DNA from 2 places in the Lelliottia sp. JS-SCA-14 genome. Region 1 is predicted to be linked to the other one. Evidence: predicted binding sites of a transcription regulator. Region 1 holds the regulator's gene; the other holds the start of a gene.
The links. The regulator PurR, encoded in region 1, represses purine synthesis genes. The targets are predictions, from matches to a motif close to CANGCAAACGTTTGCNTG.
Positions count from the first base shown of each region.

Region 2: the regulator PurR is predicted to act here: its motif matches at 5,399-5,416, upstream of purT (formate-dependent phosphoribosylglycinamide formyltransferase).

Region 1 is NZ_CP141606.1:2,154,047-2,161,572, forward strand. Features, by position in the region: gene U9O48_RS10105 (riboflavin synthase subunit alpha) at 1-626, shown strand, start outside; gene cfa (cyclopropane fatty acyl phospholipid synthase) at 721-1,869, opposite strand; gene punC (purine nucleoside transporter PunC) at 2,166-3,350, opposite strand; gene punR (DNA-binding transcriptional activator PunR) at 3,466-4,377, shown strand; gene purR (HTH-type transcriptional repressor PurR) at 4,396-5,421, opposite strand; gene U9O48_RS10130 (YnhF family membrane protein) at 5,718-5,807, shown strand; gene U9O48_RS10135 (MFS transporter) at 5,977-7,143, shown strand; gene sodB (superoxide dismutase [Fe]) at 7,183-7,526, opposite strand, start outside.
Region 2 is NZ_CP141606.1:2,858,329-2,865,854, reverse strand. Features, by position in the region: gene zwf (glucose-6-phosphate dehydrogenase) at 1-1,384, shown strand, start outside; gene edd (phosphogluconate dehydratase) at 1,618-3,429, shown strand; gene kdgA (bifunctional 4-hydroxy-2-oxoglutarate aldolase/2-dehydro-3-deoxy-phosphogluconate aldolase) at 3,469-4,107, shown strand; gene purT (formate-dependent phosphoribosylglycinamide formyltransferase) at 4,188-5,366, opposite strand; gene U9O48_RS13445 (tellurite resistance TerB family protein) at 5,544-6,194, shown strand; gene ptrB (oligopeptidase B) at 6,282-7,526, shown strand, end outside.

The DNA.
Region 1 (7,526 bases):
TGCAGGGCACCGCAAAACTGGTGTCCATTGATGAAAAACCCAATTTCCGTACCCATGTAGTGGAGCTGCCGGAATATATGCTCGACGGTCTGGAGACCGGCGCATCGGTGGCCCACAATGGCTGTTGTCTGACGGTGACAGAGATTAACGGGAATCGCATTAGCTTTGATCTGATGAAAGAGACGCTGCGTATTACCAATCTCGGCGAGCTGGTGGTGGGCGATATGGTCAACGTTGAGCGCGCGGCGAAATTCAGCGATGAGATCGGCGGGCATTTAATGTCGGGCCATATTATGTCCACCGCTGAAGTATCGAAAATTCTGACCTCGGAAAATAATCGCCAGATCTGGTTTAAAGTCCAGGATTCCACATTAATGAAATACATCCTGTACAAAGGATTTATTGGCGTGGATGGGATTAGTTTGACGGTAGGTGAAGTCACGCCGACGCGTTTCTGCGTGCATTTAATTCCGGAAACTTTGCAGCGTACGACGCTGGGGGCGAAAAAACTCGGCCACCGCATTAATATCGAAATTGATCCGCAGACCCAGGCGGTTGTGGATACCGTTGAGCGCGTGCTGGCGGCGAAAGAATTAGCGAGTCAATTGACGTCGGAAGACGAATAAAATAAACCCCGGATAGCCGGGGTTTATTCATTGAAGATGAGCACGTTTGTTGCCGGGCGGCGCTGCGCTTACCCGGCCTACAAAAGCCATATTCTCACCGCGCCACGCGCAATCCGTGTTCCACACCGCGGCTAAACACCACCTGCCAGAGCTGAATATCCCGCGCGCGAAACGCCCCTGCGCAGGCATTCAGATAATAGCTAAACATCCGTTTGAAGCGTTCCGAATAGTTATCAGCAATTTCCGGCCATGAGGCGATAAAACGCGAATGCCAGGCCATCAGGGTCGTGTCGTAGTCCGCGCCAAAGTTGTGCCAGTCTTCGACAATAAAGTGCGACTCGCTGGCATCAGCAATCTGGCGAACCGAGGGCAGGCAGCCGTTCGGGAAGATGTATTTGTTGATCCACGGGTCAACGGAATGGTCCGTCTTTTTGGAGCCGATGGTGTGCAGCAGGAAAAGACCTTCCGGTTTCAGGTTGCGGTCGGCAACCGTGAAATAGGTGTTGTAATTCTTCGGACCGACGTGCTCGAACATCCCCACCGAGACGATACGGTCAAACTGGTCGTCCAGATCGCGATAGTCCTGCAGCAGAATGGTCACATCCAGACCCGCACAGCGCTCCTGCGCCAACTTCTGCTGCTCGGCGGAAATGGTCACGCCGACAACGCTCACGCCGTAATTTTTCGCCATGTAATAAGCCAGTCCGCCCCAGCCGCAGCCGATATCTAAAACCCGCATGCCGGGCTGAAGCTGCAGTTTTTCGCAGATTAAACGCAGCTTGGCCTGCTGTGCATCTTCAAGGGTGGTGGCGTCTTTCCAGTAGGCGCAGGAATATTGCATAAACGGGTCAAGCATGCGGCTGAAAAGATCGTTTCCGAGATCGTAATGCTCTTTCCCGACAATCCACGCCCGCTTTTTACTTTGCAAATTGAGCAATCGCGCAGAGGCGATACGCAGGGTGTCTTTCAGGCGGTGAGGGAGCTGGTTTTCCAGCCCGGCACGCAGAACGTTATGGAAAAACATATCCAGCCGCTCGCAATCCCACCAGCCGTCCATGTAGCTCTCGCCCAGACCGAGCGAACCTTCCTGCAGAACGCGTTTGAAAAAATCGGGGTGTTTTACCTGAATATCGGATGGGGCAGACCCGTTAATCGCGACGCCCGCCCGACTCAGTAATTCATTGACGATCCGAAACCAGTCATTGTCCCGGACATTGACTTCTTCTATACACGATGAACTCATAGCTTCTCCATCACCTGCTGTGATCAGAACCTTCAAACAGCGTAGCCGTTTTTTATGGTTTGTGAGAAATCCCACGGTTTTTCCGCGAGGCTAATATCCGACGTAGAACAGAGGAAGGGAGATAACCCTTACCGAAAGGCCTTCCATGGTAAAACGGGAGCACTCCGGCTCCCGTTAACACATAATATTTATCGTATTTGTGTGAAGCAAATTTAGTATAGGCTGCAAAAAACGGTGATTCAACCGAAAGTTATTAGCAGCCTAATCACTAAAATGTCACATAATTGCTGGCGCGATTATGCCTGTGCCGTTTCGTTCACTCGATCTTTCGCTGAGGCCTGCATGCGATAGCCCAGCGCGGCGAGAACCACGGTCGCCAGCATCACGCTGGTGGTGGTCATCAGCGGGGTGGCGATGAGCGCCGAAACAATCAGGCTTGCCAGGAAGCACAGACCCAGCTGCAGGGTGTTTTGCAGCGCCGCTGCACGCCCCGTCGCATGCGGGAACGGACGCAGCGCCTGCGCCACCACGATAGGGTAGATCGCACCGTTCGCCACGGCCATCACACAGAACGGGATCAGAATCTCCGTCAGCCCGACGTCTGGAATAAAGCCAACGGCCCAGGTCCCAATCACACTCACCGCGAAGAGCACCAGCAGCCACGGCAGCATCTGCTGTCCCTGCCATTTTTGCAGCGCTGCGCGGCAGCCGTAACCGCCGACCAGGAAGGCGATGGTCTGCGGGACATAGCTCAGGCCGATGACCGCCGGGCTGTAGCCCATATCGTGCAGAATAAACGGCGAACCGGTCAGCCACGCAAAGAAGCTGGCGGAGCAGGCGGCGTAGACCAGCACGTTGCCGCGATAGGCGCGGGAGCGCAGCAGGGAGAGGAAGGTGACGCGATTATCCGTCGTTTCAGCAGGTTTGGATGACGCCGGTTTCAGCGCGAAGGCCGGTAACATCAGCACCAGAGTGATGATAAACAGGGTGGCGAAGATCGCCTGCCAGTCAAAATGCACCAGGATCCAGCTGCCGAGCAGCGGGGCCAGGGCCGGAGAAAGACCGACCAGCGGCATGATGGTGGCAAAAATACGGTTCACGCGTGACGCGGGGTAGTAGTCCGTGACCAGCGCCTGCCAGGTCACCGCCGCGGCACACACGCCGAATGCCTGAATGAAACGCAACACTAAAAGCCAGGTCGCATCGCGCACCCAGAGCATGCCCAGACAGCCGACGGCAAAAATCGCCAGACCTAAGAGTAAAATCGGTTTACGACCGTAGCGGTCGGAGAGTGGTCCCCACAGCAGCTGCGCGAAGGCAAAACCGGCGAGGAACAGGCTCAGGCTGGCGCTGATGGCGGCGGCAGGGGTCTGTAAATCCGCCTGCATCGCGGCAAACGCGGGCAGGTACATGTCGGTGGCCAGGAAGCCCAGCACGCTTAAGCCGCCGAGCCAGACCAGGAATCCTTTGTTGGGTTGCATTGTTTTTATTTCCTAAAGAGGGCAGGTATTCACTGGCGCAGAGTGTAGGGAGTGCAAACTGCCTTGTGAAACGCTAATATTTGGTGGTTGCATTCAAAAATTTTGCAGGCAAAAAATGTGGTCTGAATATTCCTTAGAAGTGGTTGATGCGGTTGCGCGTAACGGCAGCTTTAGCGGCGCGGCCCAGGAACTGCACCGCGTTCCGTCTGCGGTGAGCTATACCGTGCGTCAGCTTGAAGAGTGGCTGGCGGTTCCGCTGTTTGAGCGCCGCCACCGCGACGTCGTCCTGACGCCTGCGGGCGTCTGGTTTTTGAAAGAAGGGCGATCTGTTATCAAAAAAATGATGATCACCCGCGAGCAGTGTCAGCAGATTGCCAACGGCTGGCGCGGCCATCTTGCCATTGCAGTCGATAACATCGTCAAACCGGAGCGCACCCGCCAGATGGTGGTCGATTTTTATCGCCACTTCTCGGACGTGGAGCTGCGCGTCTCCCAGGAGGTGTTCAACGGCGTGTGGGATGCGCTCTCTGACGGCAGGGTGGAGATGGCGATCGGTGCCACGCAGGCGATCCCGGTGGGCGGACGCTATGCCTTTCGCGATATGGGAGCCCTGAGCTGGACCTGCGTCGTGGCGCGCGATCATCCCCTCGCCGCCATTGAAGGTCCGCTGAGCGATGACACGTTGCGCAACTGGCCGTCGCTGGTGCTGGAAGACACGTCCCGCTCGCTGCCAAAACGCATCACCTGGCTGCTGGATAACCAGCGGCGGGTGGTGGCCCCAGACTGGGAAACCTCGGCGACCTGTCTTTCCGCAGGGCTGTGCGTCGGCATGGTGCCGGTGCATTTTGCGCGCCCGCGCATCGATCGCGGTGAGTGGGTGGCATTAACGCTGGAAAACCCGTTCCCGGATGCGGCCTGTTGCCTGACCTGGCAGCAAAACGATATGTCACCGGCGCTGGCGTGGCTGCTGGAGTATCTGGGGGATAGCGAAACGCTGAACAGAGAGTGGCTGAAGGAGCCGGAATAACCGGCCCCTCAGAGATGATTAACGGCGGTAATCGCGGAACGGACCGTCGGCGACGGAGCGGCGTTCAATCAGGCGCGGGTGGACTTCAATCGACTGCGACTCTTCACGTTTGCTGACGATGCGGTCCATCAGCATGTTGAAGGCCGTTTCACCCAGCGAGTCTTTCGGCTGGTGAATGGTCGTCAGCGCCGGGGTGAAGTAGCGGGCGTTGCGCACGTTATCGTACCCGATCACAGAAATGTCCTGCGGGACGCGCAAACCGAGTTCGTCGGCTGCGCAAAGGGCGCCCATCGCCATAATATCACCGCCGATAAAGACCGCGGTCGGACGATGTGACTGGGAGACAATCTGCTGCATGGCGCGATAGCCGGACTCAGGCTCGAAGTCGCCCTGCACGATCCAGTTTTCCGGCACCGTGATCAGCGCTTCTTCCATCGCTTTCATGAAGCCAGCCAGACGGCCTGCGCCGGTGTTGCGCTCCAGCGGACCCGGGATCACGCCGATTTCGCGGTGACCGCGTTCAATCAGGTAACGGCCCGCCATGTAGCCGCCTTCAAAGGCGTTGTCGTTCACGGAGTCGGTGAAATCGGCGCGGGTATCGCCCCAGTCCATCACCACCATCGGGATGTGACGATACTCTTCCAGCATCGAGAGCACGGATTCCGGGTATTCAGAACACATCACCAGCAGGCCATCGACGCGCTTTTGCGCCATCATTGACAGGTAAGCGCGCTGCTTTTCCTGGCTGTTCCAGGCGTTGCCGAGAATCAGGGTGTAGCCCTTCTGGAAGCAGTTTTTCTCAACGGCTTCGATGATCTCCGCGAAATAGGCGGCTTCGCTGCTGGTCGCCAGCAGGCCGATCGATTTGGTGTGATTCACTTTCAGGCTGCGCGCCACGGCACTCGGAGAGTAGTGCAGCTCTTTGATGGCAGCCCATACGGCGTTGCGCGTCTCTTCCGCAACAAAACGCGTTTTGTTAATTACATGTGATACGGTTGTAGTGGAAACGTTTGCGCGTTTCGCCACATCTTTAATTGTTGCCATTACATGTCACTCCAGACCATATCTTAAACTCCTGAAATACTTAAAGGTAAACGTTTGCCTTCTCTCACCCTTATCTCGCAATGTGAATTGCGATACGCCGGGAAAACGACTCAGAACGTCAGGAGGGGGTCAGTGGCCGGTACGCTTATAAATTTAGCGTGGAATTTTGTCTTATCTTGATGAAAAGGGGAAGAGCAAAAACGGTTATCAGTCTAAATCCAGGAAGATTTTTGGGGGAAACTGTGTAAAAATGAGCAAGCTCACTTTTCGTAAGGTGATTAAAAGGAGAAAAATTGATGAGTACCGATCTGAAGTTTTCGCTGACCACGACCGTTATTGTGCTGGCTTTGATTGTTGCAGCAGGTCTGACCGCAGCCCTGCACTGATTTAAGCGGGGGAGAGTTCTCTCCCTCGTCTCCTCTCCCTGATTGTTACCCATCCTGCAAAAATCTTTTGCTAATTTGTTAACTTCTCATTTTTTGTGATTGATGTCATGCTTTTGCCATCTTAGTCCTGTGTCGCGCGATGACGACGACACGGCATCCGGAGTTAACAATGAAAATCAATTTTCCCCTGCTGGCCCTGGCGATTGGCGCTTTTGGCATCGGCACCACCGAGTTTTCCCCGATGGGGCTGCTGCCCGTCATTGCTAAAGGTGTGGATGTCTCCATTCCGGCGGCGGGGATGCTCATCAGCGCCTATGCGATTGGGGTGATGATCGGTGCGCCGCTCATGACGCTGCTGCTCTCCCATCGTGCCCGCCGCAATGCGCTGATCTTCCTGATGGCGATTTTTACCCTTGGCAACGTGCTGTCGGCGATTGCGCCGGATTACACGACGCTGCTGCTGTCGCGCATTCTGACCAGCCTGAACCACGGCGCGTTCTTTGGCTTAGGGTCGGTAGTAGCCGCGAGCGTGGTGCCAAAACATAAGCAGGCGAGCGCGGTGGCGACGATGTTTATGGGCCTGACCATCGCCAACATTGGCGGCGTTCCGGCGGCGACCTGGCTCGGTGAAGTCATCGGCTGGCGGATGTCGTTCCTGGCCACCGCCGGGCTGGGCGTGGTGGCGATGCTCGCGCTGTTCTTCTCCCTGCCGAAAGGCGAGGCGGGTGAGCGCCCGGACGTGCGTAAAGAGCTGTCAGTGCTGGTGCGCCCGCAGGTGCTGTCTGCCCTGTTAACGACGGTGCTCGGCGCAGGTGCGATGTTCACGCTCTACACCTATATCTCTCCCGTGCTGCATGACATCACCCACGCCACGCCGCTGTTTGTGACGGCGATGCTGGTCCTGATCGGCGTGGGCTTCTCACTCGGGAACTATCTCGGCGGCAAGCTGGCGGATCGCTCGGTCACCGGTACGCTGAAAGGCTTCTTAACCCTGCTGATTGTAATTATGCTCGCCATTCCCTGGCTGGCGCGTAACGAATTCGGTGCGGCCATTGCGATGGTGGTGTGGGGCGCGGCGACCTTTGCGGTGGTTCCGCCGTTGCAGATGCGCGTGATGCGTGTGGCACACGAAGCGCCGGGTCTGTCGTCGTCCGTGAATATCGGCGCGTTTAATCTCGGTAATGCGCTCGGCGCGGCAGCGGGTGGGGCGGTGATTTCGGGCGGGCTGGGATACAGCTTTGTCCCGGTGATGGGGGCGATTATTGCGGCTCTTGGTCTGCTGCTGGTTCTCACATCCGGTCGCAAAGAGCCGGAACCGGCAAGCGTGACGGAATAAACCAAAAACGCAGAAGGGCAAAACCCTTCTGCGTGTCTCTTACGCGGCGAAGTTCTTCGCCACAAATTCCCAGTTAACCAGCGCCCAGAAGTGCTCAAGGTAGTTCGGGCGAGCGTTACGGTAATCGATATAGTAAGCGTGTTCCCACACATCGACGGTCATCAGCGGTTTCGCGCTGGTGGTCAGTGGGGTGCCTGCGTTAGAGGTGGAAACGATAGCCAGTTTGCCATCTGCCTCTTTCACCAGCCACGTCCAGCCAGAACCGAAGTTCTTGATTGCGGCGTCAGTAAACTTCGCTTTGAAATCAGCAAAGCTGCCAAACGCGGCATTGATCGCTGCAGCCAGTTCACCGGTCGGTTCGCCACCGGCGTTCGGGGCCAGGC
Region 2 (7,526 bases), 700 kb from region 1:
TCAACTGGAAAAAGCAGGCCAGATCCACCCGGACACTCGCATCCTGGGCGTGGGCCGCGCTGACTGGGATAAAGACGCCTACACCAAAGTGGTGCGTGAAGCGCTCGAAACGTTCATGAAAGAGAAGATCGATGAAAGTTTGTGGGATGCGCTGAGCGGTCGTCTTGATTTCTGCAACCTGGATGTCAACGATACCAAGTCGTTTGGCCGTCTGGGCAAGATGCTGGACCAGCAAAACCGTGTGACCATCAACTACTTCGCGATGCCGCCAAGCACCTTCGGCGCCATCTGCAAAGGTCTGGGCGAAGCGAAACTCAACGCCAAACCGGCGCGTGTAGTCATGGAAAAACCGCTGGGGACTTCTCTTGCGACTTCGCGTGAAATCAACGACCAGGTCGGGGAATACTTCGAAGAGTGCCAGGTTTACCGTATCGACCACTATCTGGGTAAAGAGACGGTGCTGAACCTGCTGGCCCTGCGTTTTGCGAACTCCCTGTTTGCGAACAACTGGGACAACCGCACCATCGATCACGTGGAAATTACCGTGGCTGAAGAGGTGGGCATCGAAGGGCGCTGGGGTTACTTTGACCAGGCTGGTCAGATGCGCGACATGATCCAGAACCACCTGCTGCAAATCCTCTGCATGATCGCCATGTCTCCGCCGTCCGATCTCTCTGCGGATAACATTCGTGACGAAAAAGTGAAGGTGCTGAAGTCTCTGCGCCGCATCGATCGCTCGAACGTGCGTGAGAAAACCGTCCGCGGTCAGTACACCTCCGGTTTCGCGCAGGGTAAAAAAGTCCCTGGCTATCTGGAAGAAGAGGGCGCGAACAAGTCCAGCAACACCGAGACTTTCGTGGCGATCCGCGTCGATATCGACAACTGGCGCTGGGCGGGTGTTCCGTTCTATCTGCGCACCGGTAAACGTCTGCCGACCAAATGCTCTGAAGTCGTGGTCTATTTCAAGAACCCGGAACTGAACCTGTTCAAAGAGTCCTGGCAGGAGCTGCCGCAGAACAAACTGACAATCCGTCTGCAGCCTGATGAGGGCGTGGATATTCAGGTGCTGAACAAAGTGCCGGGCCTGGATCACAAGCACAACCTGCAAACCACCAAGCTGGATCTGAGCTACTCCGAAACCTTCAACGAAACGCACCTGGCCGATGCTTACGAGCGTCTGCTGCTGGAAACCATGCGTGGGATCCAGGCGCTGTTCGTGCGTCGCGATGAAGTGGAAGAGGCGTGGAAGTGGGTCGACTCCATTACCGAAGCCTGGGCAGCCGATCAGGATGCGCCAAAACCGTATCAGGCAGGCACCTGGGGACCGGTCGCGTCAGTAGCGATGATCACCCGCGATGGCCGTTCCTGGAACGAGTTCGAGTAAGACGGAAGCTAATCCAAACGGGTTATTTTACCGGTAACATGATCTAACACAGATTGTGGCACAATTTTTAATCATTTAAGCTCCGCGTGGATTCACCCGTGGAGCTTTTTTTATTACACTGGCTGAAGCGATTTTGCCCCCGAGCTACGGACTGCAAGCGTTTCAGCCTTGTTAAGACAAGCGATTCATCTTGTTAACTCCTGCGCCTGGACAGATAAATTAGAGGAGCTTCTATGAATCCTGTATTGTTACGCGTAACACAGCGCATTGTTGAGCGCTCGAAAGAGACACGTTCTGCCTACCTCGCCCGCATCCAGCAGGCAAAAACCGACACGGTCCATCGTTCACAGCTCGCCTGCGGGAATCTGGCCCACGGTTTCGCCGCCTGCCAGCCGGACGATAAAGCCTCGCTGAAAAGCATGCTGCGTAACAATATTGCGATCATCACCTCCTACAACGACATGCTCTCCGCACACCAGCCGTACGAACACTACCCGGAAATTATTCGCAAAGCGCTGCACAGCGCCAATGCGGTCGGGCAGGTGGCCGGTGGCGTGCCAGCCATGTGCGACGGCGTAACCCAAGGCCAGGACGGGATGGAGCTCTCCCTGCTAAGCCGCGAAATTATCGCTATGTCTGCGGCGGTGGGCCTGTCCCACAATATGTTCGACGGCGCACTGTACCTCGGCGTGTGCGACAAAATTGTCCCGGGCCTGGCAATGGCGGCCCTGTCGTTCGGTCATCTGCCCGCGATTTTTGTTCCGTCTGGCCCGATGGCGAGCGGTCTGCCGAATAAAGAAAAAGTGCGTATCCGCCAGCTGTATGCGGAAGGCAAAGTGGATCGCAGCGCGCTGCTGGAAGCGGAAGCCGCCTCATATCACGCGCCAGGCACCTGTACGTTCTACGGGACTGCCAACACCAATCAGATGGTGGTGGAGTTCATGGGTATGCAGCTCCCTGGTTCGTCGTTTGTTCAGCCAGATGCGCCGCTGCGTCAGGCCCTGACCGAAGCGGCTGCGCGTCAGGTGACGCGTCTGACCGGCAACGGCAACGAGTGGATGCCGCTCGGTAAAATGGTTGACGAAAAAGTGATCGTCAACGGGATCGTCGCCCTGCTGGCGACCGGCGGTTCCACCAACCACACCATGCACCTGGTCGCGATGGCGCGTGCGGCGGGGATCCAGATTAACTGGGATGATTTCTCTGACCTGTCTGAAATCGTGCCGCTGATGGCGCGTCTCTACCCGAACGGTCCGGCAGATATCAACCACTTCCAGGCGGCGGGCGGCGTACCGGTACTGATCCGCGAGCTGCTGAAAGGCGGCCTGCTGCATGAAGACGTCAACACGGTGGCCGGTTTCGGTCTGCAACGCTACACCATGGAGCCGTGGCTGAATGACGGCGAGCTCGACTGGCGCGAAGGCGCGCAGGATTCCCTCGACGAGCAGGTGATCGCCACCTTCGCGAAGCCATTCTCCCATCACGGCGGCACCAAAGTGCTGAGCGGCAACCTCGGTCGCGCGGTGATGAAAACCTCCGCCGTGCCGGTTGAAAACCAGATCGTGGAAGCGCCAGCGGTGATTTTCGAAAGCCAGCACGACGTGCTGCCTGCCTTCGAAGCTGGCCTGCTGGACAAAGACTGTGTGGTAGTGGTTCGTCACCAGGGACCAAAAGCGAACGGCATGCCAGAATTACATAAACTTATGCCACCACTTGGTGTATTATTGGACCGCTGTTTCAAAATTGCGTTGGTCACCGATGGACGACTCTCCGGCGCATCAGGTAAAGTGCCATCAGCAATCCACGTCACTCCCGAAGCTTACGACGGTGGGTTACTGGCGAAAGTCCGCGATGGCGATATGATCCGCGTGAATGGCCAGACAGGCGAACTGACCCTGCTGGTGGATGAAGCCGAACTGGCCGCCCGTAAGCCGCATATTCCTGACCTGAGCGCGTCGCGTGTGGGAACAGGGCGCGAAATGTTCAGTGCACTGCGCGAGAAGCTCTCCGGTGCTGAACAGGGCGCAACCTGTATTACGTTTTAAGACGACAAGAATTAACGATCTGGCGAGAGAAAAACACTGATGAAAAACTGGAAAACAAGTGCAGAAGCAATCCTGACAACTGGCCCGGTAGTGCCGGTTATCGTGGTGAACAAACTGGAGCACGCCGTCCCGATGGCGAAAGCGCTGGTTGCAGGTGGTGTTCGTGTTCTGGAAGTGACGCTGCGTACCGCATGCGCGATGGATGCGATCCGCGCTATCGCCAAAGAAGTGCCGGACGCAATTATCGGTGCCGGTACCGTGCTCAACCCTCAGCAGCTGGCTGAAGTGACCGAAGCGGGCGCACAGTTCGCCATCAGCCCGGGCCTGACCGAGCCGCTGCTGAAAGCCGCAACCGAAGGCACGATTCCGTTAATCCCAGGTATCAGCACCGTGTCTGAACTGATGCTGGGTATGGATTACGGCCTGAAAGAGTTCAAATTCTTCCCGGCTGAAGCCAATGGCGGCACCAAAGCGCTGCAGGCGATTGCGGGCCCGTTCTCTCAGGTGCGTTTCTGCCCGACGGGCGGTATCTCTCCGGCGAACTACCGCGACTACCTGGCGCTGAAAAGCGTCCTGTGTATCGGTGGCTCCTGGCTGGTTCCGGCGGATGCGCTGGAAGCGGGCGACTGGGATCGCATCACTAAGCTGGCGCGCGAAGCAGTGGAAGGCGCGAAGTAATTTTTTGCTGTGGCGGGTGGCGGCTTCGCCTTACCCGCCCTACAAAATCTAACCGGGCAAACATCTGTTGCCCGGTTTTTTTATCCCTTCACACTGACGGCCTGCGCTGCACTTTTCGCGCGCTCAACCGCACTTTCCACGCTATCCCCGGTGGCTAACGCCACGCCGAGACGACGGGTGCCGTCAATTTCCGGTTTACCAAACAGACGCAGTTGCAGACCCGCGCCGACGGCGGCCTCAACATTATCAAAGGTGACGTTCTGGCTGGTCAGCTGCGGCAGGATCACCGCCGACGCGGCCGGGCCGTACTGACGGATGCCGCCAACCGGCAGACCGAGGAACGCGCGCACGTGCAGGGCGAACTCCGAGAGATCCTGGGAAATCAGCGTCACCATTCCGGTGTCGTGCGGACGCGGGGAGACTTCGCTGAAAATCACCTCATCGCCGCAGACGAACAGTTCAACGCCAAACAGGCCGTAACCGCCGAGCGCCAGCACCACTTTGCGGGCCATCTCCTGCGCGCGTTCCAGCGCCAGGGCACTCATCTGCTGCGGCTGCCAGGATTCACGATAATCGCCATCCTCCTGACGATGACCAATCGGATCGCAGAAATGCACGCCGTCCACGGCGCTGACTGTCAGCAGGGTGATTTCAAAATCAAACTTCACCACACCTTCGACGATGACGCGACCGGCGCCCGCGCGGCCACCCTGCTGGGCGTAATCCCACGCCTTATCGAGCGCGGAGGCGTCACGGATAAAACTCTGACCTTTCCCGGAGGAGCTCATTACCGGCTTAATGATGCACGGGTAGCCAATCTGTTCGACGGCCTGCAGAAACTCATCTTTCCCATCGGCAAAGCGGTAGCTCGACGTCGGAATCGCTAACTCCTCGGCGGCCAGACGACGAATGCCTTCCCGGTTCATGGTCAGTTTAGCGGCGCGGGCGCAGGGCACCACGCGCTGGCCTTCCTGCTCGAGGGCAATCAGCGTATCGGTGGCGATGGCTTCGATTTCCGGTACCACAAAGTCCGGTTTTTCCTCGGCAATCAGAGCGCGAAGGGCGTTCCCATCCAGCATATTGATCACATGTGAGCGGTGGGCGACGTGCATCGCCGGGGCGTCGGCATAGCGATCGACGGCGATCACTTCAATCCCCAGGCGCTGGCACTCGATAGCCACCTCTTTTCCCAGTTCGCCAGAACCCAACAGCATGACGCGCGTCGCGGCCGGACGCAGAGCAGTTCCTAAAAGAGTCATAAAATCCCCCTGAAAAAGTTGCGCGCAGTATAAACGAAAACGTTTGCGTCTGTCTTCCCTCAACGGACAGCGTGATGATGGGCGGGGGAAATTTGCGCTTCTTTAGCGCGGACAGACATTTCCTGACATCACCTCGCATAGGCTGTACCCATTGCGAACCGTTAAGTGGGGAAAATCATGTCAGGCTGGTTGAATCAACTGCAATCCATGTTAGGACAGAAAGCGTCGTCATCGGGCGGCGAGGGGCTGAGCAAGCTGCTGGTGCCCGGTGCGCTCGGCGGGCTGGCGGGCCTGCTGGTCGCCAATAAATCCTCGCGCAAACTGCTGACCAAATACGGCACCGGCGCGCTGCTGGCCGGTGGTGGGGCTATTGCCGGAACGGTGCTCTGGAACAAGTACAAAGAGAAAGTGCGGACGGCCCATCAGGATGAACCGCACTTTGGTGAGCAAATTTCACCGATGGATCTGCGTACTGAACGCCTGATCCTGGCCCTAGTGTTTGCCGCGAAAAGCGACGGCCACATCGATGACAAAGAGCGATCCGCCATCGAGCAGCAGATGCGGGAAGCGGGCGTGGAAGCGCAGGGCCGAGCGCTGGTGGCGCAGGCGATTGAACAGCCGCTCGATCCAAACCGTCTGGCGCAGAGTGTGAAAAACGAGGAGGAGGCGCTGGAACTCTATTTCCTGAGTGCCGCAGCCATCGATATCGATCACTTTATGGAGCGCAGCTATCTGAACGCCCTCGGCGACGCGCTGAAAATTCCGCAAGATGTTCGGGAAGGGATCGAACAGGATATTAAGCAGCAAAAACAGGCATTACAGGGGTAATTTTATCTGACGGCTGTCACGTTTCGCTTGCATCGTGCGCGCGTTTTGCCACCCTTATAGGGTGTAAAACCAAAAAGAAAAACTGACATGCTGCCAAAAGCCCGACGCATTCCCAAAGCGCTCACCACTCACGGTGACACGCGCATCGATAATTACTACTGGCTGCGGGACGACGAACGCTCGCAGCCGGAAGTGCTTGATTACCTTCATCAGGAAAATGATTACGGCCGCAAGGTGATGTCCTCGCAGCAGGCGCTCCAGGATCGTCTGCTGGAAGAGATGGTCGCGCGGGTTCCGCAGCGCGACATCTCGGCGCCCTGGACCAAAAACGGCTACCGCTATCGTCATCTCTACGAGCCGGGCAGCGAATACGCCATCTATCAGCGCCAGTCTGTGCTTTGTGCCGAATGGGACGACTGGGAGACCCTGCTCGATGCCAACCAGCGCGCGGCGCACAGCGAGTTCTATACCCTCGGCGGGATGGGTATTTCGCCGGATAACACCATCATGGCGCTGGCGGAAGATTACCTGTCACGCCGCCAGTACGGCCTGCGCTTTCGCAATCTGGACACCGGGAACTGGTATCCGGAAATGCTCGATAACGTTTCGTCGGATTTTGTCTGGGCGAACGACTCTGAAACCGTCTATTACGTCAAAAAGCACGCCTCAACGCTGCTGCCTTATCAGGTCTGGCGACATACGGTCGGCACCTCTTCGGGTACCGATGAGCTGGTGTACGAAGAACAGGACGACACCTTTTACGTCAGCCTGCACAAAACCACCTCGCGCCACTATGTGATTATTTCGCTTGCCAGCGCCACGACCACCGAAGTGCTGCTGCTTGATGCGGAGCTGCCCGACGCCCAGCCGCTCTGTTTTCTCCCGCGCCGTAAAGACCACGAGTACAGCCTCGACCATTTCCAGCATACCTTCTATCTGCGCTCCAACCGCGAAGGCAAAAACTTTGGCCTGTATAAAACCAAAGTGCGCGACGAGCGTAAATGGGAAGTGCTGATCCCGGCACGTGAACAGGTGATGCTCGAAGGCTTCACCCTGTTTACCGACTGGCTGGTGGTGGAAGAGCGTCAGCGAGGGCTGACCAGCATCCGGCAAATCAACCGTAAAACGCGCGAAGTGGTGGGGATTGCCTTTGACGATCCGGCGTACGTGACCTGGATTGGCTACAATCCTGAGCCCGAATCCTCCCGGCTGCGCTACGGATATTCGTCGATGACCACGCCCGACACGCTGTTTGAACTCGATATGAATTCCGGCCAGCGGAAAGTGCTCAAGCAGGCCGAAGTGGCCGGGTTTGACGCCAGCCATTACCGC